One region of the Peptoniphilus indolicus genome, then DNA from elsewhere that is predicted to be linked to it. Evidence: a T-box and tRNA genes for the amino acid it is inferred to sense, from the RefSeq annotation. Region 1 holds a T-box; the other holds one or more tRNA genes.

Evidence for each region. A T-box is a leader RNA that pairs with one kind of tRNA and senses whether it is charged. The one in region 1 lies ahead of serS (serine--tRNA ligase), so its partner is inferred to be a tRNA-Ser.
Region 2: it has a tRNA-Ser gene. The T-box ahead of serS (serine--tRNA ligase) is inferred to sense a tRNA for this amino acid. The anticodon was not compared.

Annotation. Positions count from the first base shown of each region.
Region 1 is NZ_UGTH01000001.1:221,271-236,729, reverse strand. Features, by position in the region: gene DYE58_RS01310 (electron transfer flavoprotein subunit alpha/FixB family protein) at 1-619, shown strand, start outside; gene murB (UDP-N-acetylmuramate dehydrogenase) at 751-1,638, shown strand; gene rapZ (RNase adapter RapZ) at 1,638-2,480, shown strand; gene fni (type 2 isopentenyl-diphosphate Delta-isomerase) at 2,524-3,540, shown strand; gene DYE58_RS01290 (DUF2207 family protein) at 3,559-4,416, opposite strand; gene trxB (thioredoxin-disulfide reductase) at 4,543-5,484, shown strand; gene DYE58_RS01280 (YibE/F family protein) at 5,525-6,640, opposite strand; T-box leader at 6,790-6,956, shown strand; gene serS (serine--tRNA ligase) at 6,999-8,285, shown strand; gene DYE58_RS01270 (glutathione S-transferase family protein) at 8,492-9,103, opposite strand; gene DYE58_RS01265 (YfjL-like protein) at 9,283-9,573, shown strand; gene DYE58_RS01260 (arsenate reductase family protein) at 9,657-10,010, shown strand; gene DYE58_RS01255 (hypothetical protein) at 10,068-10,583, shown strand; gene DYE58_RS11015 (hypothetical protein) at 10,612-10,806, shown strand; gene hydA (dihydropyrimidinase) at 10,842-12,218, shown strand; gene DYE58_RS01240 (adenine phosphoribosyltransferase) at 12,285-12,794, opposite strand; gene bioB (biotin synthase BioB) at 12,834-13,793, opposite strand; gene DYE58_RS01230 (zinc ribbon domain-containing protein) at 13,890-14,297, opposite strand; tRNA gene DYE58_RS01225 (tRNA-Leu) at 14,450-14,533, shown strand; tRNA gene DYE58_RS01220 (tRNA-Leu) at 14,651-14,734, shown strand; gene DYE58_RS01215 (sigma-54 interaction domain-containing protein) at 15,389-15,459, shown strand, end outside.
Region 2 is NZ_UGTH01000001.1:569,629-585,087, reverse strand. Features, by position in the region: gene DYE58_RS11620 (ATP-binding cassette domain-containing protein) at 1-182, shown strand, start outside; gene DYE58_RS02845 (CPBP family intramembrane glutamic endopeptidase) at 307-1,161, shown strand; gene DYE58_RS02840 (nitroreductase family protein) at 1,201-1,719, opposite strand; gene DYE58_RS02835 (GNAT family N-acetyltransferase) at 2,161-2,661, shown strand; gene DYE58_RS02830 (biotin--[acetyl-CoA-carboxylase] ligase) at 2,782-3,753, opposite strand; tRNA gene DYE58_RS02825 (tRNA-Ser) at 3,860-3,951, shown strand; RNA gene ffs (signal recognition particle sRNA large type) at 3,953-4,219, shown strand; gene DYE58_RS02815 (FeoA family protein) at 4,481-4,717, shown strand; gene DYE58_RS02810 (FeoA family protein) at 4,714-4,938, shown strand; gene feoB (ferrous iron transport protein B) at 4,957-7,095, shown strand; gene DYE58_RS11020 (hypothetical protein) at 7,100-7,261, shown strand; gene gltX (glutamate--tRNA ligase) at 7,452-8,930, shown strand; gene ahpC (alkyl hydroperoxide reductase subunit C) at 9,132-9,701, shown strand; gene ahpF (alkyl hydroperoxide reductase subunit F) at 9,701-11,224, shown strand; gene DYE58_RS02785 (hypothetical protein) at 11,569-11,766, shown strand; gene DYE58_RS02780 (sugar-binding transcriptional regulator) at 11,864-12,913, shown strand; gene gap (type I glyceraldehyde-3-phosphate dehydrogenase) at 12,903-13,919, shown strand; gene DYE58_RS02770 (phosphoglycerate kinase) at 13,974-15,161, shown strand; gene tpiA (triose-phosphate isomerase) at 15,163-15,459, shown strand, end outside.

The DNA of each region.
Region 1 (15,459 bases):
TAAGAACTTACTTATGACTCGTCCGGCTTTTGGTGGAAACATCATGGCTACAATCATTTGTGAAGATTTCAGACCACAAATGGCGACTGTAAGACCTGGAGTTATGCAATCAGTTACTGTAGATAACCCTAAATCAGAAGTTATCGAAAAGAAAGTAGAATTTACTGCTGCTGATATGAACGTAACTATCAGAGAAATCAAGAAGAGTGAATCTAAGAAGAAAGATATCACTGAAGCTAATATCTTAGTTTCCGGTGGTCGTGGACTTGGTGGTCCGGAGGGATTTGATGAACTTGATAAACTTGCAAGAGAACTTGATGCTGAAATTTCATCTTCAAGAGCTGCAGTAGATGCTGGATGGATTGCAAAAGACCGTCAAGTAGGACAAACAGGTAAGACTGTAAGACCGGAACTTTACTTTGCAATGGGTATTTCTGGAGCTATCCAACATTTAGCCGGTATGGAAGATTCTGATCTTATCATCGCAGTTAACAAGACTGAAGATGCACCAATCTTTGATGTAGCTGACCTTGGAGTTGTTGGAGATATCAACGCTATAGTTCCTAAACTTGTTGACATCATCAAGAAGGAGAAAGCACTTAAAGAAGAAATTAAATAATTAAATTAATTTTAAGGCCTGAGTGGAAAGTTCAGGTCTTTTTTTTATTCTAGAAATAAATTTGAGATTTATTTCTATTTTTTATATCTAATAGTTTTGAATTTTATAGTATAATTATAATGAGGTGTAAAATGAATTCATTTAAAAATTTTGGTTCTTTTTATAGAGAAGAAAATTTAGATAAATATACAACTTTTAAGATTGGAGGTCCGGCGGAGTTTTTGTTAATTCCAAATGACGAAGAGTCTTTAATTGAAGCCATTAAAACTGCTAGAGAAAAGAGTATTAAAGTAACTTTACTTGGCAACGGTTCAAATGTTTTGATTGATGACTCGGGAGTTGACGGTCTTGTAATAGTTTTAAGAGATACTTTAAACAAGATTACTTTAAAAGGCACGACTGTCATTGCAGGGGCTGGAGCAACTTTAAGAGACACTGCAATTTTTGCGGGGGAAAATTCTCTTGGTGGTATGGAATTTGCCCATGGGATACCCGGTTCTGTAGGTGGCGGAGCTATAATGAATGCCGGTGCTTATGACGGAGAGCTAAAGGATGTTGTGAGCAAGGTTAAATTGATTGACAACAATTTAAATGTTATTGAGCTAAACAATTCTGAAATGGAATTTGCTTACAGAGACAGTATTGCTCAAAGAAATAATTATATTATTCTTTCGGTTGAATTTGAATTATTTGAAAAAAATAAAGAAGAAATTTTTGAGAAGATGGACGAGTTAATGCAGAGAAGAATTGACAAACAGCCTTTAGAAATGCCAAGTTCCGGGTCCACGTTTAGAAGACCTACTGGATACTTTGCAGGAAAGTTGATACAAGATTCAGGGCTACAAGGTCTTAGAGTTGGTGGTGCAATGATAAGCACTAAACACAGTGGTTTTGTAGTTAATTTTGACAATGCTAAAAGTCAAGATGTTAAAGATTTGATAGATACAGTGCAAAAAATTGTAATGGAAAAGTTTGGTGTTGAGTTAAAGAGAGAAGTAAAATACATTGGGGGAAGATAATGGAAATATTTGTCATAACCGGAATGAGCGGCTCAGGTAAGTCCGGAGCCTTAAATGTATTTGAAGATTTGGGTTACTTTGCCATGGATAATTTACCGCCGGCTTTGGTGCCTAAGTTTGCAGAAATGGCTTGTAAATCTGACACCATGAGTAAGGTTTGTGTTGTGGTGGATGTTAGAAGTGGAGAGTTTTTTGAAGATTTTTCAAAGTCTTTATTGGAACTTAAGGCTCAAAACATAAATTATAAATTACTATTTTTAGATGCAAGGGAAGAAGTGCTTGTAAATAGATACAAGGAAAAGCGTAGACCTCATCCACTAGACAAGTCTATTTTAAATGGTATTAGAAAAGAAGCTAAGATGCTTGAGAATATAAGAGGAGAAGCTGAATATATAATTGATACTTCTGATTTATCCATGAAGCAGTTTAGAGAGAAGATGTTAGAAATTGTAGATTTAAAAATTGATGAAGTTTTAAAAATTTCGGTTACTTCTTTTGGTTTTAAAAATGGGATTTTATTAGATGGTGATTTAATATTTGATGTGAGATTTTTGCCAAATCCTTACTATATACCTGAATTAAAAAAATTGTCAGGAGAAAATGATAAGACAAAAGAATTTGTATTGTCACATTCGGTTACCAGTGGATTTTTAACTAAGTGCATTGATATGCTAAAGTTTTTAATTCCAAATTATATAGCTGAGGGCAAGAGCGTGTTGAGTATAGGAATTGGTTGTACTGGTGGTTTTCATAGGTCTGTTGTTATAACTAATGAGATAGGTTTGAAGTTAAAAGAGCTTGGATATTCTGTTGAAGTAAATCATAGAGATTTGGTTGAATAAGATTTACTCGAATGTTATATTATCCTTGATGGGAGATGTTGAGATGAGAAAGTATAGAAAGAGGGAACATGTAGAAAATTATCTGAGAAGTACCTATAAGGGAAACCCACTTTTTGAAGATGTTTTCGTTTATCATAATGCACTACCGTGTTGTGATTATAATAAAATTGACACGACTATGGAATTTTTAGGCAAGAAAATTTCTTTTCCAATTATGATTAATGCAATGACTGGCGGAACTGAATTTTCGGGAGATATAAATAAAAATTTAGCTAAGCTTGCAAAGGAACTTAAAATTCCTATGGCAGTAGGTTCTGAAACTATAGCGCTTGAAGATGAAGATGCTTCTAATAGTTTTAAATGTGTTAGAGAAATAATGGGCGATGAGGGTGTTGTAGTTGCAAATATAAGTGGTTATGCAAGTGCAGAAGACGCCAAATTTGCTGTTGATTTGATAAAGGCAGATGGACTTCAAATTCATTTAAATCCAGCACAAGAACTTGCTATGGACGAAGGTGAAAGAGATTTTACAGATGTTCTAAAAAATATAGAGGATATCGTAAAAGCTGTTGAGGTTCCTGTAATTGTCAAGGAAGTTGGCTTTGGAATTTCTAGAGAAGTTGCTGATAGATTGTATTCTGTAGGAGTTAGAAATATCGATATAGCTGGATTTGGAGGCTCTAATTTCTTTGAAGTTGAAAATCTTAGAACTCCTGATACAGATGTTTCAGAATTATATGGTTGGGGGATACCAACTGCAATGGCGCTTATAGAAAATGTAAAGGACAAACCTGATGACTTGTTTATAGTTGCCTCAGGTGGAGTTAAAAATTCTCTTGATGTATTAAAGAGTTTGGTTTTGGGAGCTGACTTGGTTGGAATAAGTGGCGAGATATTATCATACTTGGTGCATGGCGGATATGAATACACTTTGAGATATTTAACTGAGTTGATGGAAAAAACTAGAATAAGTATGGCGCTTACTGGTTCATGTGATTTAAAGGATTTAAAGAAAGTAAATTATAAGTTGACTGGAAGATTAAAAGACTTAATTGGATAATAAAAAGAGAGTAGGTTTTTATCTACTCTTTTTGTCTGCGAAAATAAAGTTGTTAGTTTCAAACAGTGTGGTATATTTTGAAGAGTCAATGTTATTTAATTTTAGTATAGACTCTATGTGTTCGGATTTAGCATCTAATGCGATTAGATTAATAATGTCTTTTGTAGTAAGAGAAGATGTATTAATCTTTTTATTTTCAAAGTTTTCTACAAATTTAAGATATTCAACGTGAAGTTTTTCTCCTTGTGGAGTTTTTTCAAATATTTTTTTAGTTTGGTTAAAAGATAGTATCAGTGAAAGTGGAATTACAATTAAAGCTAAAAATCCCTTATAGTATGTTAAAATCAAAGCGACTATCAAATACATCAAAGCTATTAAAATAATTAGCGCTGGAATTTTTATATTATTTTTCTTTTTCAAATTTTTAGTATATAGCGATTGTTCGACTAAATCAAAATATTTTTGCATAGATTTATTAAAGTCGTCGGGCGCAGATTTTCTCTCTCGTAAAATATCTTTTGATGTTATATTTTTGGGATTAATAGTTTTAAAGAATTGTATAAGATATTTTTCGGGCTTCTCTAAGTTTTCATCAGTTAAAAAATCTATGGAAAAATCTTTTGTGCCAATGTTTAGATTTATGTTTTTATTTTCGTTTAAGCAAAGTAGTGTTGCAGTTAAAGATTTTATAAATTTCATATTTCCAAACACCAGTGAGCTTATTTGAGCTGGGGTTAAATTTATCTTAGGCATTTCTACTTCTTTTCTTATATTGTTTTTAAAAGATTTCTTTAGCAATATTGAAATACTGATAATCAACATAATTGATATAATATTAGCATTAATTGGATTTAAATGTTCTATTAAATTATTCACTTAATTCACCTCAACTTAAGTATAACAAAAACTGAGCGGGGGTGTGAATTATTAAGTTAATTTATGGGTATTTAAAGTAAGAAGAATATTAATAAAAATTGAGTTTATAATAGAAAGAGGGATAAAATGTACGATTTAATCATATTGGGAGCAGGTCCTGCGGGATTGACAGCAGGTATTTATGCTTCAAGAGCCAGTTTAAATGTACTCATAATTGAAAAGGGTATTGAAGGTGGCCAAATAGCTAATACTGTTGATGTTGAAAACTATCCTGGGATTAAAAATATTTCAGGTATGGAACTTGGAATGACTATGAGAGCCCAAGCGGAAGAATTCGGGTGTGAGTTTGCAATGGATGAAGTTGTATCAGTTGAACTTGAAGGAGAAACTAAAAAAGTAGTTGGTAAGTTTGGAGAATATGAAGGCAAGACTTTACTAATTGCAGCAGGAGCATCTCCAAGACCTATGGGTGCTAAAGGGGAAGAAGAATTTAGCGGTAGAGGTGTATCTTATTGTGCAACTTGTGATGCGGCATTTTATCAAGACCTTGAAGTGTATGTAGTGGGCGGAGGAAACTCTGCTGTAGAGGAAGCTCTTTTTATAACAAGATTTGCTAAGAAAGTGCATATAATTCACAGGAGAGACAAATTAAGAGCTACTGAAGCTGTGCAAGAAAAAGCTTTTGCAAATGAAAAGATAGACTTTATATGGGACAGTACTATTGAAGAAGTAAAAGGCGACAAAATAGTAAATGAGATAGTGATTAAGAATTTAAAGACAGGTAAAGTTACAAATATAAAACCTAATGAGCCATTTGGACTATTTGTGTTTATAGGATATGTTCCTCAAACAGAAATATTCAAAGATAAGCTTGAACTTGAAAATGGATATATAAAGACTGATGAAGAAATGAGAACTAATATAGAGGGTGTGTTTGCGGCTGGAGATATAAGAGTTAAAAATATCAGACAAGTTGTTACAGCGGCTGCAGATGGGGCTATAGCGGCTCTTAGTGCAGATAGATATATTGATGAAAAAGAGGGAACTCTTTACGAAGGACTTAAATAATAAAATTAGCAACCGATATATGGTTGCTTTTTAAATGTATTTATTTTTTATTTTGTTGCATAAAATAGCTTGCTAAGATAGCGGTTATTGGAATTGTAAATAACAATCCAATGCTACCGGAGATCGAGCGAACTATTTCTGTTGCAATCACATCTAAATTTATGATTTTATAATTACTTTGATTAAATATCATCATCAACAGTATTAGGGGAAGAGCACTTCCAAGGTAGGCTAAAATTAAAGTGTTGCTCATAGTTGACATAATATCTTTTCCAACATTCATTCCTGAATTCAAAAGCTCTTTAAACGATAGGTCTTTATTATTTATTGATAATTCATATATCGCTGAAGAGATGCTCATTCCAACGTCCATCACAGCTCCAAGAGACCCCCAAATTATTCCGGCAAAGAGCAATTCTTTTGGCTCTAAGGTTAGATTGTTTGGAAGATATAATAACATTTGTGTTTCGTCCATTGAAAGACCGGTGAGATGTAATTTATTTCCAACAAAATAAGCTATGAGTGCTGCTAAGATAGTTCCGAGGCAAGTGCCAAGTATTGCACATAAACTTTTTTTGCTAAAGCCGGCAACTATCAATATTGTGAAAATTGAAATTAAAATTGAACTCAAAACAGCCATTGTAACCGGGCTATGTCCATTTATAATCATAGGAATTGCTCCGAAGAGTATAATTCCAAGAGTAAAAAGCAAGGATATTATTGAAAGGACACCTTTTTTTCTACCTATCAATAAAAGAAAAAGTATAAAAAATGCAGCCAAAATATATAGATAATCTGTACGCAAGTGGTCTGATATGCTATATATTGTTTCACCGTAGGCATCTTTATTTTCAAGAATCAAAACTTTATCGCCTATTTTTAAATCCAAGTTACTATTCAATTGAGTGGAAATAGAATTTTTCACTTCAATTGTCTTATCCTTGTTTTCTCCAGTCAGAAATTTAACTTCAACTGTTTGTTCTTTATTTCCAAAGCTGTCAACTTTACTGAATTCAGAAGTTTTAGTTACAATTGCTTTTTCATAATGCATATATTCGCCCTGACTATTTTCCAAACCAATTGTAGAAGCTGCAAGAGATTTGATGGGAAATATAACCACAAAAAGAAATATAAGTATTAATAATTTATTTTTCATAAAATCCTCCAGAAGTATTTTAACACTTGTAAAAATTTAATAAAACCTTTTAGCATAATTATAATTTTAAGAGATTTAATTACTATTAGAAAAAATAATTCTTAGTATTTGAAAAGAATTTTATAAAATGATATAATTAATTTAATTTTTATAGGACAGTGATGAGGAATAGTAAGTTGTGCCGAGTTTTTAGAGAGTTTACGTTTGGTGTGAGTAAATAACGAGGGCAACTGAATCCGCCTTTGAGTCTATTGTTTTAAAGAGAGTCTATTTGTAGACTAATTAGGGTGGCAACGCGGGTCTTCTCGTCCCTTTGGGATTGAGAAGGCTCTTTTTATTTTTTAAGAAAGGTGAGAAAATGTTAGATATTAAATTTTTAAGAGAAAATCCTGAATTGGTAAAAGAAAACATAAAAAAGAAATTTCAAGATGAAAAGTTAGGACTTGTAGATGAAGTAATAGAGATTGATGAAAAACTTCGCCAAGAAAAAATTAAGGGTGATGATTTAAGAGCTCAAAGAAATAAGATTTCAAAGGAAATTGGAGCATTGATGGCTCAAAAGAAAATTGAAGAAGCAGAGGCTACAAAAGCTAAAGTTAAAGAAATAAATGATGCACTTGTTCAAATTGAAGAAGATACTAAAAAATATGAAGTAGAACTTAAAGAGAGAATGCTTGTAATTCCTCAAATCATTGATGAAAGTGTTCCTGTTGGAAAAGACGATTCAGAAAATGTTGAAGTTGAAAGATTTGGAGAACCGGTAGTTCCTAAGTATGAAGTTCCATATCATGTTGAAATAATGGAAAGCTTTGACGGAATAGATTTGGATGCTGCAAGAGATACTTCAGGTGCAGGGTTCTATTATCTAAGAGGAGATATAGCAAGACTTCATTCTTCAATTCTTTCTTATGCAAGAGATTTTATGATTGATAGGGGATATACATATTATATTCCACCTTTTATGATTAGGTCAGAAGTTGTAACAGGGGTTATGAGTTTTGCTGAAATGGAAAATATGATGTATAAGATTGAAGGCGAAGATTTATATTTGATAGGAACTTCAGAACACTCTATGATTGGTAAATTTATAAACACAATCACAGATGAAGAAAAAATGCCTTTGAGAATGACATCTTATTCACCTTGCTTTAGAAAAGAAGTTGGAGCACATGGAATTGAAGAGCGTGGCGTATATAGAATTCACCAATTTGAAAAGCAAGAAATGGTAATAATCTGTAAACCTGAAGATTCTATGAATTTCTATAATGAGCTTTGGAAAAACACAGTAGATTTCTTTAGAAGTCTTGAAATTCCAGTTAGAACTTTGGAATGTTGTAGTGGAGATTTAGCAGATTTGAAGGTTAAATCTGTTGATGTTGAAGCTTGGTCTCCAAGACAAAAGAAATATTTTGAAGTAGGTTCTTGTTCAAATTTGGGAGATGCTCAAGCAAGACGTCTTGGAATTAAATTGAGAGGAGAAGATGGAACTTATCTTGCTCATACACTTAACAACACTGTAGTCGCACCTCCAAGAATGTTAATAGCTTTCTTAGAAAATATGCTACAAGAAGATGGTTCAGTTAAAATTCCAGCACCACTTAGAATGTATATGGGTGGAAAAGACAAAATAGTTCCTGTAAAATAAGAAATTAAATAAGCTCAGCTGAGCTTATTTTTGGCTTTATAATATCTGTTGGGGAATAAATCCCTAACAGATATTATAGAGCTAAATAAAAAATATATTAGTTAGGCTATAAAGGCTAAACAAAATAAAAATTTTAAATTAAAATAGGAAATCTAAAGTTGTTAATAGATTTCCTATTTGTTTATAAATTTTATAGAGTTGTAAAATTATTTATTAGATAATTCTAAAAATTTTTTAACTGCTTCATCTTGTTGCATAGCTTCCATAAATCTTGCAACATTAGGATATTCACTCCATGGCTTAGGGGTTTTAACAGACCAACGAGCCATTACAAATGCGTATGCATCGAGTACAGTAAGTTTATTTTGATAGATATGGTTGGTATCTCCGATCAAATTGTCAAGGTGTGTCATAACACGGTCTATTCTTGCAAATGAAGCTTCACGAGCTGCTTCAATACTTTTTTCGTCAGTGAGTGTAGTATATCTTTGAGGGCTAAACAACGGCCAATAAGCAGGGTGAAAATCTCCTGTTAAGAAAGAAATGGTTTCATTAAATTTAAAATGATTTACAATTCCTTCATTGCTACCTAAATTACTTTCAGGATATCTTTCAGCGATATATTGGAGAATAGCTCCAGCTTGAGTCATCATACGAGATTCACCTATATCAACAGCAGGCACAGTTGCCAATGGATTTATCTTTTTATATTCTTCGGATGCATAATCTACTTTTTCAACTTCATAATCAGCGCCGGCCCATTCAAGTGCTATCCAACAAGCTAAAGAGCAAGTTCCGGGTGCATAATATAATTTCATAAATAAACCTCCCTAAATATTTCTTTTTAATTTCTACTCATAAATAAAATTAGCTAAGCAAGTTGAATTATAATAGCAAGTGATAAGGCTGTAAAATAAAGCTATATTATGATAATATTTAGTTAATACATAAAAGTAAAATGAGTTTAAAATATAGTTAAAATTTTAAGGGGACTTTATTGAGAAAAAATAGTGATGGATATATTTTGCTACTACTATCAGCATTAATAATATTTTATTTAAAATTGGGTAATCCAATTAACTTTTATAGAAGTAAAAATGTTGTAAATAATTATATTTCTAACAAATACAGCTCTGATATGTATATAGCAAAGACTTATTATAATGGATCTGGAAAATATACTATGGCAGTGCAATCAAAAAATAGAGAAGATTTTTATTTTTTAGTAGATACAAGAGATGGAAAAATAACAGCTGATAATTATGATGAAAAAATTTCGGGTAAATAATTAATCTATCAGAAAATAAAATCGTAATGAGAATAAAATTATTTTGTATATTTATTGGAAAGATAATATAGGGGGAATAAATTATGGAAAAAATTTTAATGGTATGTTATCCAAAATGTAGCACATGTAAGAAAGCTGAAAAATTTTTAAAAGAAAAAGATATAGAATACTCTTATAGAGATATAAAGGAAGAAAATCCAACATTAGAAGAGTTAAAGAAATGGCACAAAATGAGTGGACTTCCGCTTAAAAAATTTTTTAATACATCAGGACAGCTATATCGCTCAATGGAATTAAAAGACAAATTAAAAGATATGACAGATGAAGAACAATACAAATTGCTATCATCTGACGGTATGTTAGTAAAAAGACCTATTTTAATAAAAGGTTCAAAAGTATTAGTTGGATTTAAAGTAGATGAGTGGGAAGAAATATAATTAAATTTTAAGGGGTGTTTAGAAATGAGCGCCCTTAAATTTAATTAAGAGATAGTTATGATAGAGTGGAATTCTTGTAAATTTAGGACAATTGTAGTACTTATTATAGGTGTTGTATTTGTAAAGTTTAATCAGCTATTAGACATGGAAAATAGAAAAATTGTTGAAGAATATCTTAATGAAAAGTATGCAGATAAGACATTGTATATAAAAGATGGGATGTATTTTATAGAATCCAAAGAAAATAAGGACAATAATTTTATAGTGATTTTAAACGATAAAAAAGTTAAGGATGATACATATAAAAAGGATGTAGAAAGTGGCAAGTCTACTATCTATAGACTAGAGAATGAAGTATCTAAAATATTGGGAAAAGATTTCGAATTTGATATTAACCATACTATAATAGGTGAGAATTTTGGAGACGTTGGATTTAGAACTCAGGGCAAGAATTTTATCGCATTGAACGGAGAAACTTTAGAAATTGTAGCGAATAAAGACTATGACATCCGAGATTTATTTGAAAAATATGGAATATTAACGTATAACAAAAAAAGTTGGTGTCTTAAATAGCAAAGAATTAGCTGATACAATATTGGAATTGAAGAAAAAATTTGCTGAAAAAAATTTGAAATTTAGCAGTGTGAGTGTCACTTTAAACAACAATAAAAATTATGAAAAAATATCAAAAGAGGAAATAGTTAGTTGTAGAGTTGAAAATATTTCCTATTATGATATAGATGAAAACTTAGTTGATAAGCTTGAAAAACTTATGGTTGTAAGTTATTATGAATAAATTTATTTGAAGATTAAAATAGAAAGGAAAGATATATGAAAAAGCTTTTAAAAAATGGAACTATTGTTACTGGGGATAAAGTAGTACAAGCTGATTTACTTATTGAAGATGAAAAAATAGTTGGAATTGGAAACTATGATGAGGCGGATGAAATATATGACGTCAAGGGAATGTATGTAATGCCAGGGGGGATAGACCCTCATACGCACATGGAACTTCAACAATCGCCACTATATAGGTCTGCTGATGATTTTTACACAGGAACTGTTGCGGCGGCTGTTGGTGGAACTACTACAATATTAGACCACATAGCTTTTGGACCTGAAGGAGCAAATTTACACTATTCAATTGACATATATAGACAACTTGCCAAAAAGTCAGTTGTAGATTATGGTTTTCACGGAGTTATTCAATACGTTGACGATGATATTTTAAAAGAATTGGACGAGATTGTAAGAAATGAAGGGATAACTTCTTTTAAAGCCTATTCTACTTATGGATATGCAATGACGGATATAGATTTTTACAGAATTTTAAAACAGATGAAGAGTTCCGGAGGTCTGTTGACGATACATTGTGAGAATGATTTAATAACAAAACATTTGATTGAAAAAGCAATGGAAGCTGGTCATACAGATGTAAAATATTTTCCGGCGACAAGACCAAATGAAGCAGAGGCAGAATCTGTTGACACTCTTCTAAATTTATCTAAACTTGTGGATGTGCCTGTATATATTGTGCATACTTCAGCTGGAGAATCTGTGGAGAGAATAAAATTATCAAAAGAGATGGGGCAGGAAGTTTATTCTGAAACTTGTACTCAATATTTAATGTTAACTGATGATGTATATTCTAAAGATGGAGCAAAAGAAGGGGTTAAGTACTTAATGCAACCTCCTCTTAGAAAAAAGAAAGACCAAGATGTATTGTGGAAGGCATTAAAAGATGGGGATGTAGCTACGGTTGGAACTGACCATTGTCCATTTATCTATGCTACTGAAAAATCAAAGGGAATTGAAAACTTTACCAATTCACCTGGAGGAGCACCAGGAGTTGAAGAGAGAATAAAGATATTATTTTCAGAAGGTGTGCAAAAAGACAAAATAGACTTAAATACTTTTGTAAATGTTGTAAGTACAAACTCAGCAAAAATATTTGGTATGTATCCAGAAAAGGGAAGCTTAGAAATTGGAACAGATGCCGATATAATGGTAATAGATCCAAGTAAAAATGAAAAGATAAGCGTTGACACGCAACATTCAGTGTGTGATTATAACACTTATGAAGGTTTGGAAGTGAATTGCGGAATTCATTTAGTATTCTCAAGAGGAACTCTTGTTGCACAAGACGGAGAATTTAAAGGAACTCGAGAATATGGAAAGTTTATCCATAGAAAAAATAGAAACTTTTAATTAAAAAAGTTCTAAATGTTCGTTTGTTTTATTTACAACGGACATTTAGAACTTTATATTTTTTATTTAATATTTTATTACACTTCTTACATCATAACCTTTTAAAACGTCTCTTCCAGGAAGATCCTCTAATTCAATTAAAAAGTCTAGTCCAATTACCACTCCACCAAGGCTTTCAATAAGTTCAATAGCAGCTTTTGATGTTCCACCAGTTGCTAAAAGGTCATCAACTATAAGTACTTTTGTCCCTTCTTTGATTGCATCTTGGTGCATTTCAATCTTATCAGTTCCATATTCAAGTGAATATTCTTTTGAAACAGTTTCAGAAGGAAGCTTTCCAGGTTTTCTAACAGGAACAAATCCACAACCTTTTTTATATGCTATAGGTGCTCCAACTATAAATCCTCTTGCTTCTATACCAACTACAACATCAATTTCATCATTTCTCAAATCGCTTATTTGGTCAATTGCCTCTTTAAATCCATCAGATTCTTTAAGCAATGTTGTGATATCTCTAAAAATTATGCCTTCACTTGGATAATCTTTAAGTGCTCTTATTTTGTCTCTAAGGTCCATAATCTCCTCCATTCAAAAGAATTATAGCACATGATAGTTTCATACTACAACTTTATATCCAAGTTCATTTATCATTTCTATATCTGTCTTTGGATCCATTCCTTGAGTTGTCAATAGTGTGCCTGAAATACTTGCGTTCGCTCCACTCATAAAGCTTTCTTTTCCAGTATCACTAAGCAGTGCTCTTCCGCCTGCAAGTCTTATATATACATCTTTTAAAATAAATCTATAAATGGCAATAGTTCTATTGATTTCTTCTTGAGTTAAACGCTCATTGTCGCCCATAGGAGTACCCTTTATTGGATTTAAAATATTAACAGGAACAGAATCAACCTTTAACTCTTTTAAATCAAATGCCATGTTTATACGGTCCTCTCTTGACTCTCCAAGACCTATAATACCTCCGCTACAAACTTCCATTCCAACTTCTTGAGCAGCTTTTATAGCATCTATCTTTTCATCAAAACTGTGTGTTGAACAAACAGTTGCAAAAAATTCCCTTGATGATTCTAAATTGTTATGTACTCTTCTAACGCCTACATCATAAAGTTTTTGATAATTCTCTTTAGACAAAAGACCAAAAGAAGCACAAACTTCAACACCTACATCTGACTTAACTTTTTTAATTGTCTCACACACTCTGTCAACTTCTTCATCTGACAATCTCTTACCACTTGTAACCAAAGAATATCTTTCTATTCCAACATCTTTTTGTTTTTGAGCATCAGCAACTACTACATCTTCCTTTAAAAGACCATATTCATTTGAATTGTGTCCATAATGACCTGACTGAGCACAGAATTTACAATCTTCTGAACACTTTCCGCTCTTTGCATTTATAATAGTGCAAAAATTAAAATTTGTACCACAATAGTGTTCACGAATTTCATTTGCACATTTTTTTAAATCTTCATAATCCGCTTTGTATAGAGACATTGCCTCTTCTTTAGTTAAATCATAACCAGCTATGACTTTATCCTTCAATTCAAAAATATCCATAAAACACCTCTATAAAAGAATACAGTTTTATGGATATAATGTCAATTATTTATATGCTTAAGTTTACTATTGTTTTTATTGTATGAATATTGTTAACTATGTTCTAGCGTTAAATTTTGTTTTACACTTTTTACAAGTAACTAAAATTTTTCCTTTCTTCTTTGGAACTCTCAATTCTTGTTTACAATTAGGACATTCTATGTACTTAAAATCTCTATCAGACAAATTATTTTTTGCTCTATTAAATGGTTTTCTAATGGAAGATATAATAGACAAAAACTTTCTATTTTCTTCATATCTCGCGTTGATATTTCTTGAAAGTCCTCTATAGTAAACTATTACTACCAATGTCAATGAAATTATATCTGCTCCTTGAAATTTATATGCAAATCTATAAATTATTCTCTCTATTATAAAAACAATTAATAGAAATTTACTTAAAGCATCTGTGCCATAAATAGCAGCATATCTTCCTCTCATAAATTCAATAAATTTTTGTTTCAATTTTTCACCTCTTTTGAGATATTATAACATTAACAATAACTAATTAAAAATATTTACTCTAAAAGCTTAAATTTGAAAATATTTGTTTAAAAACACTTGACCTAAATATAAATTTTAGGTATAATTGTTTTCGTTATTAAGATGTAACTTATGCGGGAATGGCGGAATTGGCAGACGCGCTAGACTTAGGATCTAGTTCCAATGGAGTGGGGGTTCAAGTCCTCTTTCCCGCACCATTTTAACTCACTATTTAGTGAGTTTTTTTACTCGAATTTGAAAATATTTGTTTAAAAACACTTGACCTAAGTATAAATTTTAGGTATAATTATTTTTGTTGTTAAGACATAACTCATGCGGGAATGGCGGAATTGGCAGACGCGCTAGACTTAGGATCTAGTTCCAATGGAGTGGGGGTTCAAGTCCTCTTTCCCGCACCATTTTAACTCACTATTTAGTGAGTTATTTTTTTGTTCAAATTTAGATAATATAGATTGATAGTAATTACCCTCTTTGCTTGAAAACAGTTAAAGAGGGTAATTAAGTATGATTACAAAAAAAGTATATAAATTATTGTGACAATTAAAAACTAAATTTAATATATTTTGTTCAAGTATAGATAGGTGCTATTGCTTTAATTAGTTGTTTCATATTAACAAGGGCAAAATCAAAGTTAATATTGAGATAGAAATATTTTAAATTAAATGATATAAATAATATAGATGCATTAAACAATGAATAACTGTTTTATAAAGAATAAAAAGTTATTTAAAAATTAAATTTAGAATATTTGGTTAGATCAACATATTCTAATCTTTTCAAGCAATTATTTTAAAGGCTTAAATTGTTATAAAAATGAGACATATATGTTGAAATTTACATTCTTTATAATTATTAGTATTGGCAAATATGGCTTAATAAAAATTTTAATGAGTTCTAAAAATAGTGTACATGTAAGAAAAAGATTTATCTAAAATGTGTTTAGATGAAATAATTAGAATTTAATGAAGCTTAATTATAGATCTGAAATTTAAAGTTTAGATAAATGAGGACTGTGATTATAAATTTATAACTAATTGTAAAGGAGAATCTAATTGAGAAAAAAATTTATAGAATCATCAGACAATATTACAGGTAAGATCTTTGAAGAAATTTTTGATAAAAA
Region 2 (15,459 bases), 350 kb from region 1:
TATCGGACAAGCCAATAGTGGTTTTAGACGAGCCGACGAGCGGGTTGTGCAATAAGACCATGAAATCTGTTGTAAACCTTTTGGATATGCTAAAAGAACGAGATAAAATTGTTATAGTAGTTACGCATGACTTTGAATTTATTAAAAATTCAAATGGTAAAGTTATAGAATTTGTGCATTAAATAAGGGCTATGCTTTGTTGCGTAGCTCTTTTTTATGAACAGTGCAATAGAAAAAGGTAATTAGTAAATATTGTATAGTTTTAGTATAATGCTATTATTAACATAATGACAATAGGAGAGACTTATGACAGAAAAACACTTATCTAAATATCAAGTTGTGGGAGGAATATTTTTATCAATTGTATGCTTAGTTATAGCGCAATTAGCAGCAATTGGAGTGGGAAGGATAGTAGTGAAGATAGGTATTCCAAATGCAGTAGCAAATATTTTCACGGGAGTAATATCTATTGTTTTAATATTAATAAATTTGAAGGTATTAATTGAAAAAGTACTTAAATCAACTTTGAATGAATATAGGATATGCCCAACTAATATGAAATTAAAGTATGTAGTTATAGGGTTTCTTATGGTTATTTTTGTAATAGTACTATTAATTACTACAGGTGCAGAATTTAAAATAGGAAATGCGACAAATAAACTCGAGATAATAACGGCTTCAGTATTCTTTTTTGGAATTGCAACAGGGATAGCTGAGGAGAGTATATTTAGAGGAGTAATACTTGGAATTTTGGAAAAGAAACTAAATAGAAAATGGGCTATTTTAATACCGTCAGTTATATTCGGAGGATTACATATAATTGGCAGAGACTTGGATATTATAAGTATAATTCAATTAATGGTTGCAGGAACTTTTGTTGGGATATTATTTTCTCTAATAACTATTGAAAGCAATAGTATTTGGAATAGTGCCATTGTACATAGTATATGGAATATAGTATTTATTGGTAAAATAATAAATATAGGTATATCAGAAAATCCGGAATCTATTTATAATATAGTTTTATTGTCAAAAAACTTATTGATTACCGGTGGGGATTTTGGAGTAGAAGCTTCTCTACCATCAATTTCGATATATATAATTTTTTCTTTAGTAGTATATAAATTGTTAAAAAATAATGATAGATATTTTCAAAATTGAGATACAAATAAAAAAGGGCGAGATGATCGCCCTAAAATTTTAGAATGTGTTGTAGTGTATTTTTTCGTCAACTTCAAAATCTTTTCTTTTTCTAACTCTTTCGTTTCCATATCCAACAGGAATCATGCAGACGGCTTTTAAGTTTTTAGGGAAGTTTAGGAAACTTTTTAAGTAAGCCTGTATTTCTTCTCCGTTAGATGCTTCACCTTCTTTTAAGTTTACCCAACAAGTATTAAGCCCTTCTTCTTGAGCAAGAAGTTGGAAATAAGCTGCAGAAATAGCGCTCTCTTCAACCCAAGTTGTAGTGGTTTCAGTATTTGCAAGGATTACTATAGCCATTGGAACCTCAGCTATGTATTTTGTTGAGAAAGAGCCGACGTTTGAAAGTTTTTCTAAAATTTCTTTGTCAGTTACAACTAAAAACTCAACCGGCCTTGCGCTCTTATAAGATGGCCCCATAAGTGAATATTTTAATAAATCTTTTACTAATTCTACATCTACAGAATTTTCTTTATATTGTCTAATACTTCTTCTCTCTTTAATTAAATCTTTTAACATATTTCACCTCATATTTATTTAATTCTCATTATTTATACCAAAATAAATATTTTCATAAACCTTTAATGCCATGATAAATAAAAAATTAAAAAAATACAAATTTAAATCAACATTTGAATGAAAGATTAGAATGTATAGATTAGTTTAACATAAAAACAACAAAAAATGAAAACGTGTTTTCAAAAAAATAGAACTAAATTAATCTGGGTAAATTACAAATATTTTTCAAAAAATATTTATGAAAAGGCTTGCAATATGTTTCGTAAAGTGCTATCATTATATTGTAAATATCCTGAGTAATGGATATTTCAATCATCTTTTTTCTTCCCAGCTATACATAAAAAGACATCTAAATTGGATGTCTTTTTGATTTTTAGAGAAACTTTAGAAAAGTTAAAATATAAATAAAGATTAAGCTTAGAAAATGTTAGTTAATATGAAGTGATAGTTAAACAACTAGGGATGTATTTGGATAAATTTGAAGTAAGAATTACTACAGAACAAGATATTTTTGAAATTTGTAATTGGAGATATGAAGAACCTTATGACGTGCATAATTATCCGGAATTTGAAATTTTAAGGGAGCAAGAATGGGGAATTTTATTTAAGGAGACAAGAGAAAGAGAGTTTCTGTCTCTATATAAAAATAGAGAATTAATAGGTAATTTCAGATTTATAGAGAATGAAAAAAATGTAATTCTTGGACTATCTTTAAAGCCTGATTTTTGCGGCCAGGGATTTGGTAGTAAATTTATGAGAATTATATTGAAAGAGTATAATAATAGATTTGAAGATAAAAATTTAATTTTAAAGGTTAGGGAATTTAACAAAAGGGCTATTAAATTATATAAAAATTCAGGGTTTATAATAATTGGAAGTGAAATTAGAAATATAAATGGAGAAAACATTAAAATGCTTATAATGCAATATAAAGCTAATTAGGAGTTTAAGTTATATGAGAATTTCTAATTAAATTTATATAATGATATGTTTATGATTTATACAGAAGTTAAACAAAAGGACGCATATATAATATGACGTCCTAAAGTTAAATTATAGTTTTTAAAATTGGCCGCGAACGGAAACTTCCCCTGAAGAAAGTGTCATCAGTTTACTATCGTCTGTTTGGACTATTAAATTTCCCTTTTCATTTATATCTTTTGCAATGGCTTCGTACTTAGTTCCGTTGAGTTCGAAATTTACATATCTTCCGAGTAAAAGAGAATGAGATTTATATTCGGATAATATTTCTTCGTCAGGTTTATAATAAAGAGCTTTGTAAAACTCATTTATTACTTCGGCGACAAGTTCAGATCTAAGTAAATTTTCAGCATACAGAGAACCTGCAATAGGACTTAATTCGTCTATAAATTCTGTTGTGAAATTTATGCCGATTCCTGTGACTATAGAGTGAACTTTCTTAGATTCAAAGTCTATGTCAGCTTCAGTTAGTATTCCACAGATTTTTTTGTGGTTTAAAAATATATCATTCACCCATTTTATTTCAGGTTTTTTGTCCGTAGTCTTTTCAATTGCCTTAACAATAGAGACGGCTGCCTTTATAGTGACTAAGTCAAATGAATTATATGAAAAATCTTCTTTAGGGAAGAATACAATAGAAAAATAGACTCCAGTTCCCTTAGGAGATTTAAAAGTTTTTCCACGACGACCTCGTCCGGCAGTTTGTTCATCAGAAACTAAAACTGTGAAATTTGAAAGATTTTCAGAATTTAAAAGGCGCTTTGCCTCTGTGTTAGTTGAGTCGATAGTTTCATAAACTCTGACATCACTTTCTTTTATTTCAGAATCTAAGTAGTTTATAATTGCCCACTTATCCAACTTATCAGATGAGTTATCCAATTTATACCCTCTGTTGGTTACAGAACTGATATTATGACCATCATTTTTTAAATTTTTAACAGCTTTCCACACAGCCGTTCTAGATACACCAAGTTGAAGAGCTATGCTTTCTCCAGACATATGGATATCTCTATTTTCTTCGAGTATTTTTAAAACTTTATCTTTAGTTGACATTTAATCACTTCCTAATAAAATTATAGTTTATTTTTGTAATTAGGTAAACAAACTTTTCAATTTGACAATAGCTTGCAAAAAATGTAAAATGAAAGTCTAAACATGTGGAGAGATGGTCGAGCTGGTTTAAGGCGCGTGCCTGGAAAGTGCGTATGCCCCATAAAGGCATCGGGGGTTCGAATCCCCCTCTCTCCGCCATCCATGATAGACGGGGAATTAGCGATGCCTTGTAACCTGCAATTCGCTATAGCAGGGTTGAATTCCCGTTCAAGGATTTTTGTTTGTATAGCCTGCCCCAAGCAAGTGGCGGTGACGATAGGGTCCCATACAATGTATACTTGTGAATCGTGTCAGGTCTTGACGGAAGCAGCACTAAGCAAGTTCATGCGTGTGTTATGGGGGTGCCTTATCTGAGTTAACTACTTGGGTACCGTATGTGAACAATAATTCGAAAGCGGGTTCATGGTACATATTAAAATCAACCACCTATAGGGGTGGTTTTTTTGTGTGAAATTTTAAAATTTAAAGAAAATATTCAAAGCTTCCAAGAAATAGTTAACCAATATAAACAAAAGAATTTATTTTAGAATTGATTTAAATTTTACAAATAGGAGTAATAATATTTTTCAATTATAGTGATTTTTTATGAATTTATGCTATAATATTGTAGAAGTTAATACAAATTATCATTTATACGCTGTTAATGATAATAGATAGGAGAAATATTATGTTGAGTTTATTAATGGCTCCGATAGATAAGGAGTTAAAAATATTAAAAGTTAAGTCTAATAAACTTCCAACGGATTCACAGGCAAAGCATTTAAACAATCTTGGATTTATAGAAGGTTCAACTCTAAGAGTTGTAAGTGAGAACAATGGAAATTTAATTGTAAATATTAAGGGTGCTAGAGTTGCAATAGGAAAAGACATAGCATCAGCATTTATGGTAGGGGAGTTACAATGACGCTAAGAGAAGCAACAGTAGGAAGTTATTATAAAGTTAAAAAGATTAATGGAGTCGGTCCGTTAAAGAGAAGAATTATGGATATGGGAATAACTAAAGGAGCAGAAATTTACATAAGAAAAGTGGCGCCACTTGGAGACCCCGTACAAATTAACATAAGAAACTATGAACTCAGTATAAGAAAAGAAGATGCTGAGCTTATTGAAATTGAAGAAATGTAATTATAACGGGAGGAAAGAATGGCATATACAATCGCATTAGCGGGTAATCCCAACAGTGGGAAGACTACGCTTTTTAACACGCTTACAGGTTCTCATCAATACGTTGGAAACTGGCCGGGTGTAACAGTAGAAAAGAAAACAGGGGAATACAAAAAAGATAGGGAGATATTTTTTACGGACCTTCCAGGAATTTATTCGCTATCTCCATATACACTAGAGGAAGTTGTATCAAGAGATTATCTATTAAATGAAAAACCTGATGCAATTATAAATGTAGTTGACGCATCAAATATAGAGAGAAATCTTTATCTTACAACACAACTTTTAGAGCTTGGAATACCTACAGTAATAGCTTTAAATATGATGGACGTTGTAAGAAAGAATAAAGATAAGATTGACACTAAAAAACTTGAGAGAGAACTTGGCTGCAAGATAGTTGAGATATCTGCGCTAAGAAATGAAAATATAGATGTTCTTGTACAAGAGGCTATAAAGATTTCGGAAAATAACTACAGCATTAAATTTTCTGAAGGTGTTGAGAAATATCTTGTGGAAATAGAAACTATGTTGCCAAAAGTTTCAAATGATACAGCTAAGAGATGGTTACTTATAAAATTGTTTGAACTTGATAACAAATTAATTGAAAAATTAAATTTAACACAAGGGCAAATAGATAGATTAAATAAGATAGCAGAGGAAGCTGAGAAAGAATATGATGACGATACTGAGGGTATCATAACCGATGAAAGATACTCAGCTATCACTGATATGACAACAACAGCAGTTAAAAAGGGAACAGTAGGCCTTACTACTTCAGATAAAGTAGATAGAATTATAACAGATAGATTTTTAGCGATTCCAATTTTTGCAGGGCTTATGTATGTTATCTACTACATAGCGATAAAAATCGTTGGCGGACCAGTAACAGAGTGGGTAAATGAAGCTCTATTTGGTGGATTTATAGCTAATGGAGCTACTGAATTTCTTGAATCAATGGAAGTTGCGCCTTGGCTTGTATCTTTAATAGTTGATGGTGTAATAGGCGGAGTTGGTGGAGTATTAGGGTTTTTACCTATAATAGCGACTCTATTTTTCTTGATATCACTGTTAGAAGATGTTGGATACATGGCGAGGATTGCCTTTATATTAGATAAAATTTTCAGAAGATTTGGACTTTCAGGGAAGAGTTTCATTCCTATTTTGATTGGGACGGGATGTTCAGTTCCAGGAATTATGGGTACAAGAACTATAGAAAATGACAATGATAGAAGAATGACTATTGCAACGGCATCATTTATGCCTTGTGGTGCAAAAACTGAAATTATTGCCATGTTTACAGCTGTGTTAGGGGGACATTTTTGGTATGGACCTCTTTGGTACTTTGGAGGAATTTTAGCCGTAATAGTTACTGGTGTAATTTTGAAAAAGACAAAGAGATTCCATGGTGACCCGGCGCCATTTGTAATGGAGCTACCTCAATACCATTTCCCATCTATAGTTAATTGTCTAAAGGCTACATGGAATAGATGTAAGGCGTTTATAATTAAAGCTGGAACAGTTATCTTGCTATGTACTGTGGCCATTTGGTTCTTACAAAATATTTCAATTCACGGAGATTTCTTGGATTGGGAATCTGAGTCAGTAGATTCTATTTTGTCATTCGTAGGTAAGAAGATAGCAATTGTATTTGCTCCACTTGGATTTGGAGAGTGGAAAGCAGCGGTTGCAACTGTGCTTGGTTTAGTTGCAAAAGAAGTTGTAGTAGGTACGTATGGTGTAGTTGCTGGAATTGGAGAAGTTGGGGCAGATGATCCGGGTCTAGTACCGTTGATTCAACAAAACTTTACAACCGTTTCAATTATTTCATTTATGTTCTTTAACCAATTGACAATACCTTGTTTTGCGGCAGTTGGGGCGATAAGAGAAGAGATGAATGATAGAAAATGGTTCTGGTTTACAGTTGGATACCAAATATTATTCTCCTATACAGTAGCGCTTATGATATATCAATTCGGAAGAGTTTTAGTAATGCATGAACCGGCTAATTTTATGACGGCAATAGCAATTGTAATCTTGGCTGTATATCTATATCTTTTATTTAGACCTAATAAATATAAAGACATAAAAGGAGTACAAGCCAGGTCAGTAAAGGAGTAAGAAGATGAATGTTACAGTATCTACAGTAGTAGTTTTGGTGTTACTTTGCGTGGCTTTAGGCTTTGCGATCAAAAGAGTTTTTTCAAAGAAGTCAACTTGTGATTGTGGAAGTTGTAATAGCAATTGTTGCGGAAATCCACACGGAGAGCATAAAGACATTTATTGATTTGATATGTATGATATAATATCTTACAGAGAGTAAGTATTTTAAAGGCCTCGAAAGAGGTCTTTTTAAATGGCAATATTTACAAGAATTTAGTTTTTTTATATAATCATTCATAAGATATTAAACGGCAGTTGTCGTATAGATAGATGAATGACCTAGCTTTATAATCATTTACAGGGGGATTAGAATTATGGATAATGTCAGAGTTAGATTTGCGCCAAGTCCAACAGGATATCTACATATCGGAGGACTTAGAACAGCGCTTTACAATTACTTATATGCAAAGAAAAATGGTGGACAGTTTATTCTTAGAATAGAAGATACAGATAGAACAAGATTTGTAGAGGGAGCAATTGAAAATTTAATAGACTCTTTAAAGTGGGCTGGAATTGACTACGATGAAGGAGTTATGGTTAAAGACGGCAAAGTGGTAGAAGTTGGAGAAACTGGGCCATATATTCAATCTCAAAGACTAGATATTTATAAGAAATATGTTGATGAACTTATAGAAAAAGGATATGCATACTATTGTTTCTGTTCAAAAGAAAGACTTGATAAAGTAAGAGAAGAGCAGAAGATAAAAGGTATGGTTCCCAAATATGACGGATTCTGCAGAGATATACCACTAGAAGAAGCTAAAAAGAGAATTGAAGCCGGAGAAGAGTATGTAGTCAGATTAAAATTGCCAAGAAATAAAGACATATCTTTTGAAGATGCGGTAAGAGGTAGAGTTACAATCAATACAGATGAAATTGATGACCAAGTTTTAATGAAATCAGACGGATTTCCAACATACCATATGGCAGTCGTAGTAGATGACCATTTGATGGGAATAACTCACGTGGTAAGAGGGGAAGAGTGGTTACCATCAACACCAAAACATGTATTTTTATACGAAGTACTAGGCTGGGCAGCACCTACATTTGTACATCTACCAACAGTTTTGAATAAAGATCGTAAGAAGCTTTCAAAACGTCAAGGAGATGTTTCAGTAGAAGATTTTAAAAACAAGGGGTATTTACCCGAAGGTTTAGTAAACTACTTAGCGCTTGTTGGTTGGAGTAGTGAAGATGGAGAAGAAATCTTCACTCTTGATGAGATGGTAGATAAGTTCACTTTTGAAAGAGTTGGAAAGAGCGGCGGTATTTTTGATGTAGAAAAATTGAACTGGGTAAATGCTCACTATATTAAACAATATCAAACAGAAAAGATAGCAGAACTTTCAATGCCTTTTATGGTGGCAGAAGGACTTATGACAGAAGAGGAAATGAAATCAAATTGGGATTGGTATGTTCTTCTAATTGAAACGGTTAAAGAGAGTTTGAGTAACTTAAGTGAAGTGCCTGAAAAAGTTAGATTCTTATTTGGAGATTTAAACATCACAGAAGAAGAGGCAAAAGAAGAACTTGCAGGTGAACAAGTACCGGATTTAATAAAAGCATTTGAAGATGAGTTAAGTTCTATAGAAGAAGTTGACCAAGAATTTGCAAATGGAGTTATGAAAAAAATCCAAAAATCTACAGGAATAAAGGGGAAACAACTCTTCATGCCTATAAGGGCAGCCATTTCTGGAAATGTTCACGGTCCTGAACTTAAGAACATCATCTATTTACTTGGAAAAGAACAACTTTTGAAGAGACTTGACGAAGCAAAAGCGTTTAGAAAATAAATGCTTTTGTATTTAAGGTATGGCGATTAATCGGCGTACCTTTTTTTAGAATTTTAAATAAAATCTACAAAAAAAGTATAAAAAACATTGATAATAGGTTTCAAACAAAATTTTAGGGGGTATACTTAACGTGTAAGTCATAAATTACAAATAATATTCTTAAAAAAATTAAGAAATAGATAAATTACTTAAGGAGGAAATATGTCATTAATAGGAAAACAAATACCAGAATTTAAAGCAAATGCTTATAATCCAAAGAAAGAAGAGTTTGTAACAGTATCAAATGAAAACTTAAAGGGGAAGTGGAATGTAATTATGTTCTACCCGGCAGATTTCACTTTTGTATGTCCAACAGAACTTGAAGATTTACAAGAACAATATGCAACACTTCAAGGATTAGATACAGAAGTATATTCAGTATCAACTGATACACACTTTGTTCACAAGGGATGGCATGATCATTCTGAAGCTATAAGCAAACTTGAATACACAATGATTGCTGACCCTTCTAAAGAAATTGCAAGAAGCTTTGAAGTTCTTGATGAAGAAGCAGGAATGGCACAACGTGGAACATTTATCGTAGACCCGGACGGAGTTGTACAAGCTTGTGAAATCAACGCAGATGGAATCGGACGTGACGCAAGCGCACTAATCGATAAGATAAGAGCAGCTCAATTCGTACGTAACAACCCTGGTCAAGTTTGCCCGGCAAAATGGAAAGAATCAGGAAAAACTTTAACTCCAGGACTAGACCTAGTAGGTAAAATTTAATGAGTCTTGATGTTAATTTGAAAAATCAATTAGCACAATATTTACAACTTCTTGAAAAAGAAGTTGTAATTACTTTATCGGTGTCTAATGATGAAAATTCAAAAGAGGTTAGAGATTTTGTAACTGAAATTTCAGAAATGTCAGATAAGCTTAGTCTTAAAGAGGGAGAATTGGAATTCAAACCAAGTTTTTCACTTAGCTCTAAAATGAGCGAGGGAGTTGTATTTGCCGGTGTGCCTTTGGGACATGAATTTGAGTCTTTCGTTTTAGCGCTTTTACAAGTTGGTGGAAGAACTCCAAAAATTTCTGAATATGAAATAAACAGAATCAAAGCGATAGATAGAGAACTAAACTTTGAAACGGTAGTTAGTTTAAGTTGCCATAACTGTCCTGATGTTGTACAGGCATTGAACATAATGTCAGTTTTAAATCCTAATGTAAAACACACTATGATAGAAGGCGGAATGCACAAAGAGCTTGTTGAAAAAAGAGGAGTGATGGCAGTCCCGAGTGTATTTTTAAATGGTGAGGAATTTGCAAATGGACGTATGACATTAGAGCAAATTTTAGATAAAGCCGTTGGAGAATCCGCACAAGATAAATTTGAAGGGGTTGAACCCTTTGACGTCTTAGTAATCGGCGGTGGTGCAGCAGGTGGTGCAGCAGCTGTATATGCAGCGCGTAAGGGCATTAGAACTGGAATAGTTTGCGAAGAATTCGGTGGACAAGTTAAAGAAACTCTTGGAATTGAAAATATAATAGGTACATCATATACTGAAGGACCTAAATATATGGAAGAAGTTAGAGCTCACGTCTTGAGCTATGATGTTGCATTGATGGAAAATGCAAAAGTCGAAGATGTAGTGCCTGGGGAAATGATTACTGTTGTAACAAATAAAGGTGAACTTAAATCCAAAACTGTAATCATAGCGACAGGAGCAAAGTGGAGACTTATAGGAATACCTGGAGAAACAGAACTTAGAAATAAGGGTGTTGCATATTGTACACATTGTGATGGACCACTTTTCAAAGACAAGAAAGTTGCGGTAATAGGCGGCGGAAACTCAGGTGTTGAAGCTGCGATTGACTTAGCTGGAATGGCTAAGGAAGTACTACTTTTAGAATTCCTGCCAGAATTAAAGGCAGACGAGGTTTTACAAAAGAGATTGAAATCACTTTCTAATGTAAAAATAGTAACTAATGCACAAACTTCTGAAATAAAGGGAACAGAAAAAGTAGAAGGTATTACTTATACTGACAGGATAAGTGGAGAAACAGTAGAGTCTGAAATAGACGGTTGTTTCATACAAGTTGGATTAGTTCCAAGTACAGAGTGGCTTGGAGATAGAGTTGAAACAAATAACCACAAAGAGATTGTTGTAAATAGAGAAGGCGCAACAAATGTCGAAGGGATATTTGCAGCAGGAGATTGTACAGACACTGCATTTAAACAAATTATAATTGCAGAGGGAAGTGGAGCAACAGCAGCTTTAGGTGCATTTAATTATTTAATGAGAAAATAGATAGACAAGGCAGGTTTAATTCTGTCTTGTTTTTTATATATCATGGGTTAAAGAAGTTAATCTATAGAATTCTTAATGAATTAGATAGATTGATTTAATATGGTTGTGTGTTAGAATAAAAATATAATAAAATCGAAAAAATGTTTTATAAAATTGAATCAAAGGACATATTAAAGATGGAATAGTTTATGAAAATGAACCTATTGAACCAGATATAAATATAAGTATAGAACAAAGCTATGAGATTTTACTTAAGTGGCTAAAAGAATTTAAGTAATAATCTAACAATTTAGCTTATTCGTAATATTAAAACGCACAATAAAAATAATACTTTAGGAGGGTCTATGAAAAAAATAATTGCAAGTACATTAATCTACTGGAGTGTGTTGAGTTATTATATTTTTATAGGTAAAAAACATATATTTAAGTATTTTACGCCCCAAGAAAAAAATGAATATATTTTTAGAGCTGTCATAATTTATTTTTTGTGTATGTTTATTGGTGGTATAGTTAATCATTTTTACAATAAGAGAAAGATGTGAATCCAATTTTAAAGGTGGGGTTTTTTAATTTCAATATATTATTTATAAACTATTGACTGAAGGAGTGTATGTGATATACTCTTAGTGGGAACAAAAAATGACAAGCGGGACAAAAGGTGCGAATATGAATTTAGAATTTTTAATAGAGTTTGTGCCTGAACTTCATGATTTGTTTATAAAAAGATATGAATTACTTAAATATATAAGCATAAATGGAAGAGTGGGCAGAAGGACAATTGCACAAGGTATGGACATCTCTGAGAGAGTTGTTAGAGATGAAATTGAAAAGCTTAAAGCTCAAGATTTTATTGCTGTTTCTTCTTTCGGTATAGAGATATTGGAGAAGGGAAGTAAGTTCATAAGTGAATTGAGTTCTGTTTATCGTGAGATGAACAGTTTACGTTCTCTAAGCATTGAAGTTGAAAAGTGTTTGGGTGTTAAGAGTGTGTTCATTGTTGAAAGTGGCACTCATGCTGAGACGGTGAAGAACTTAGGCGCTCAGGCGGCAATTGTATTTGAAGATCACATCTCTAAAGGGGAATTGATAGGTGTGACTGGTGGCGAGACTATCTATAGTGTTTCGGAGTCTATCGTATCGAGAGATGAAAAATTTGATGTGACAGTGATTCCGGCCAGGGGTTCTGTTGGTAGCCAAGCTAGATTTCAAGCTAACACAATTGCATCCAGAATTGCAAATAAATTAAATGCGAAGTTACAACTTTTGCCTATACCGGAGACTGTTTCGAAGCAGGCTATGGAAATTTTCTTAAGCGATAGTGAAATGAGAGAAGCTTATGAGATGTTAAAGAGTTTAGATGTTTTGCTGTTTGGTATAGGTAGAGCTGATGTTATGTTGGCAAGAAGGGGTATAAATGAAGAGAAAAGTTCGAAAGTTTTAAACTGTGGAGCTGTGTCTGAAGCATTTGGAAATTATTTTAATTTAAAGGGAGATAGAGTTTATTCTCAAGAGAGTGTCGGCATAAGTTTGGATAAGTTTTTAAGCATACCTAAGATTATAGGTGTTGCAGGTGGGGTTGAAAAAGCACAAGCTATTATAAGTATTTCAACTCTTAGACCTGATATGGTTTTAGTTATAGATGAAAGTGCAGCGCACGAGATTATTAAGGAGGTAAATTATGGCAGTTAATGTAGCTATTATGGGATTTGGAAGAATAGGTAGAGATGTTTTAAGAGGTTGGGCTCTTAGAGATGAAAAGAGTTTTAATATTACTCACATAGCTGATTTAAAGGCGAGTGAAAAGATAAAAGAACACGCTCATTTATTTAAATATGATTCAGTATATAGAAAATTCCCTGGCGAAGTTGAAGTTGTAGAAGATGGATTTTTAGTAAATGGAAATAAGGTTACAGTTATCGATGGAAAGTTACCAAGTGAAATGAACTGGGGAGAATTAGGGGTTGATATAGTAATTGAATCAACTGGTGCATTTACTGAATATGCAAAAGCTCACGGACACATCGAAGCTGGTGCTAAAAAGGTTATTATTTCTGCTCCTGCAAAGGGAGATGTCAAGACAATAGTAATGGGAGTTAACGATTCAGAATATGACAGTGCTGTTCATGATGTAATTTCAAATGCTTCTTGTACAACTAACTGTTTAGCTCCTGTAACAAAAGTTATTCTTGAAAACTTTGGTATCGAAAGAGGAATCATGACAACTGTTCATGCGTATACTAATGACCAAAAAATTCATGATGCTCTTCATAAAGATATGAGACGTGCAAGAGCAGGAGCTGAAAATATAATTCCTACAACAACTGGAGCAGCTCAAGCGGTTGCAAAGGTAATTCCTGAAGTTGAAGGAATTTTAACTGGTATGGCAATGAGAGTTCCTGTTCCAACTGGTTCTGTAGTTGATGTTACTTTTGAAATTTCTAAAGAAGCTACTGTTGAAGAAATCAATGCAGCTATTAAAAAGGCTTCTGAAAATGAATTAAAAGGAGTTTTAGCATACACTGAAGAAGATATAGTATCTTCTGATATAGTTGGAGATCCTCATTCTTCAATCTTTGATTCACAACTTACAATTGTAAAAGACAGACTTGTGAAATTAGTTTCTTGGTACGACAATGAATGGGGCTATTCACAAAGAGTTGTTGATTTAACAGATAAAGTTAGCAAAGGACTTTAAGTTGAGATAAATTAGCGGAAGCTTTTTGCTTTCGCTTTTTCTTATGGAGGAAAAATGAAAAAGACTATAAAAGATTTAGATTTAAAAGGAAAGAGAGCGGTAATAAGAGTTGACTACAATGTGCCACTAAAAGATGGAAAAGTTACTAATGATGCCAGAGTAAGGGCAAGTCTTGAAACTATAAATACAGTTTTAGCGGCAGGAGCATCAGTAGTTTTACTATCTCATCTTGGAAGACCTAAAGGAAAATACTCTGAAGAGTTTTCTTTAAAACCGGTTGTGGGAGTTTTAGAAAACCTAATTGGTAAAAAAGTTAAATTCATCCCAGATGAAGAAGTTGTTTCAGATAGAGTTTTGGAAGAGGTTAGAGAACTAAAAGCCGGAGAAATAGCATTGCTTGAAAATACAAGATTTGTAGCAGGGGAAGAAAAAAATGACCCTGAGTTTGCAAGAAAACTATCAAGTCTTGGAGATGTATATATAAATGATGCATTTGGCACAGCACACAGAGCACATGCTTCAAATGTAGGAATAGCACAAAATTTACCATCAGCTATGGGATATTTAGTTGAAAAAGAGGTAAAATATATTAAAAATGCAATTGAAAATCCAAAGAGACCTTTTGTTGCAATTTTAGGAGGAGCAAAGGTTTCAGACAAAATTGGGGTAATAGACAATTTACTTGGAATAGTAGATAAGATTATAATAGTAGGTGCAATGGCAAATACGTTTGTAAAAGCCATGGGATGTGAAGTTGGGAAGTCTCTTGTTGAAGATGATAAGCTTGAGCTTGCCAAAGAACTTATTTCAAGAGCAAAGGAAAATGGAGTAGATATGATACTGCCGGTCGACTTTGTAATAGCAGAAGAATTGAAATCGGGAGTTCCAACTGAAGTTGTAGCTGCTAATGAAATTCCAAGTGATAAAGCCGCATTTGATATAGGACCGGAGTCGGTTAAGAGGATAGAAGATGCATTAAATGGTGCGGCAACTGTAATCTGGAATGGACCTTGTGGAGTTTTTGAAATAGATGAATTTGCTAAAGGTACTTTCTCAGTAGCAGAAGCTTTGGCAAATCTTAAAGACGCCATAACTATTGTTGGCGGCGGAGATTCGGGAGCTGCTGTTGAAAAGAGCGGTGTTGAGGATAAGATTTCACACGTTTCAACTGGTGGTGGAGCAAGCCTTGAAATGTTAGAGGGTAAAGTTTTACCTGGAATAGATATAATTGAGGAGGCATAATATGAGAAAAAAACTTATAGCCGGAAATTGGAAAATGAATTTAAATGCAAGTCGAGCTCAAGATATGCTAGTGGAGTTTATAGAAAAGCCACTTGCTATAGATGTTGATGTATTGGTAATTCCGCCATTTACGTCAATACCAAAGGCTTATGAGGTGTTAAATGAAACACATATAATGTTGGGAGCTCAAAATTTAAGTGAACAAAATGAAGGGGCGTACACAGGTGAGATTTCAGCTGAAATGCTAACTGATTTAAATGTAACTCACGTACTAATAGGACACTCTGAGAGGAGAACT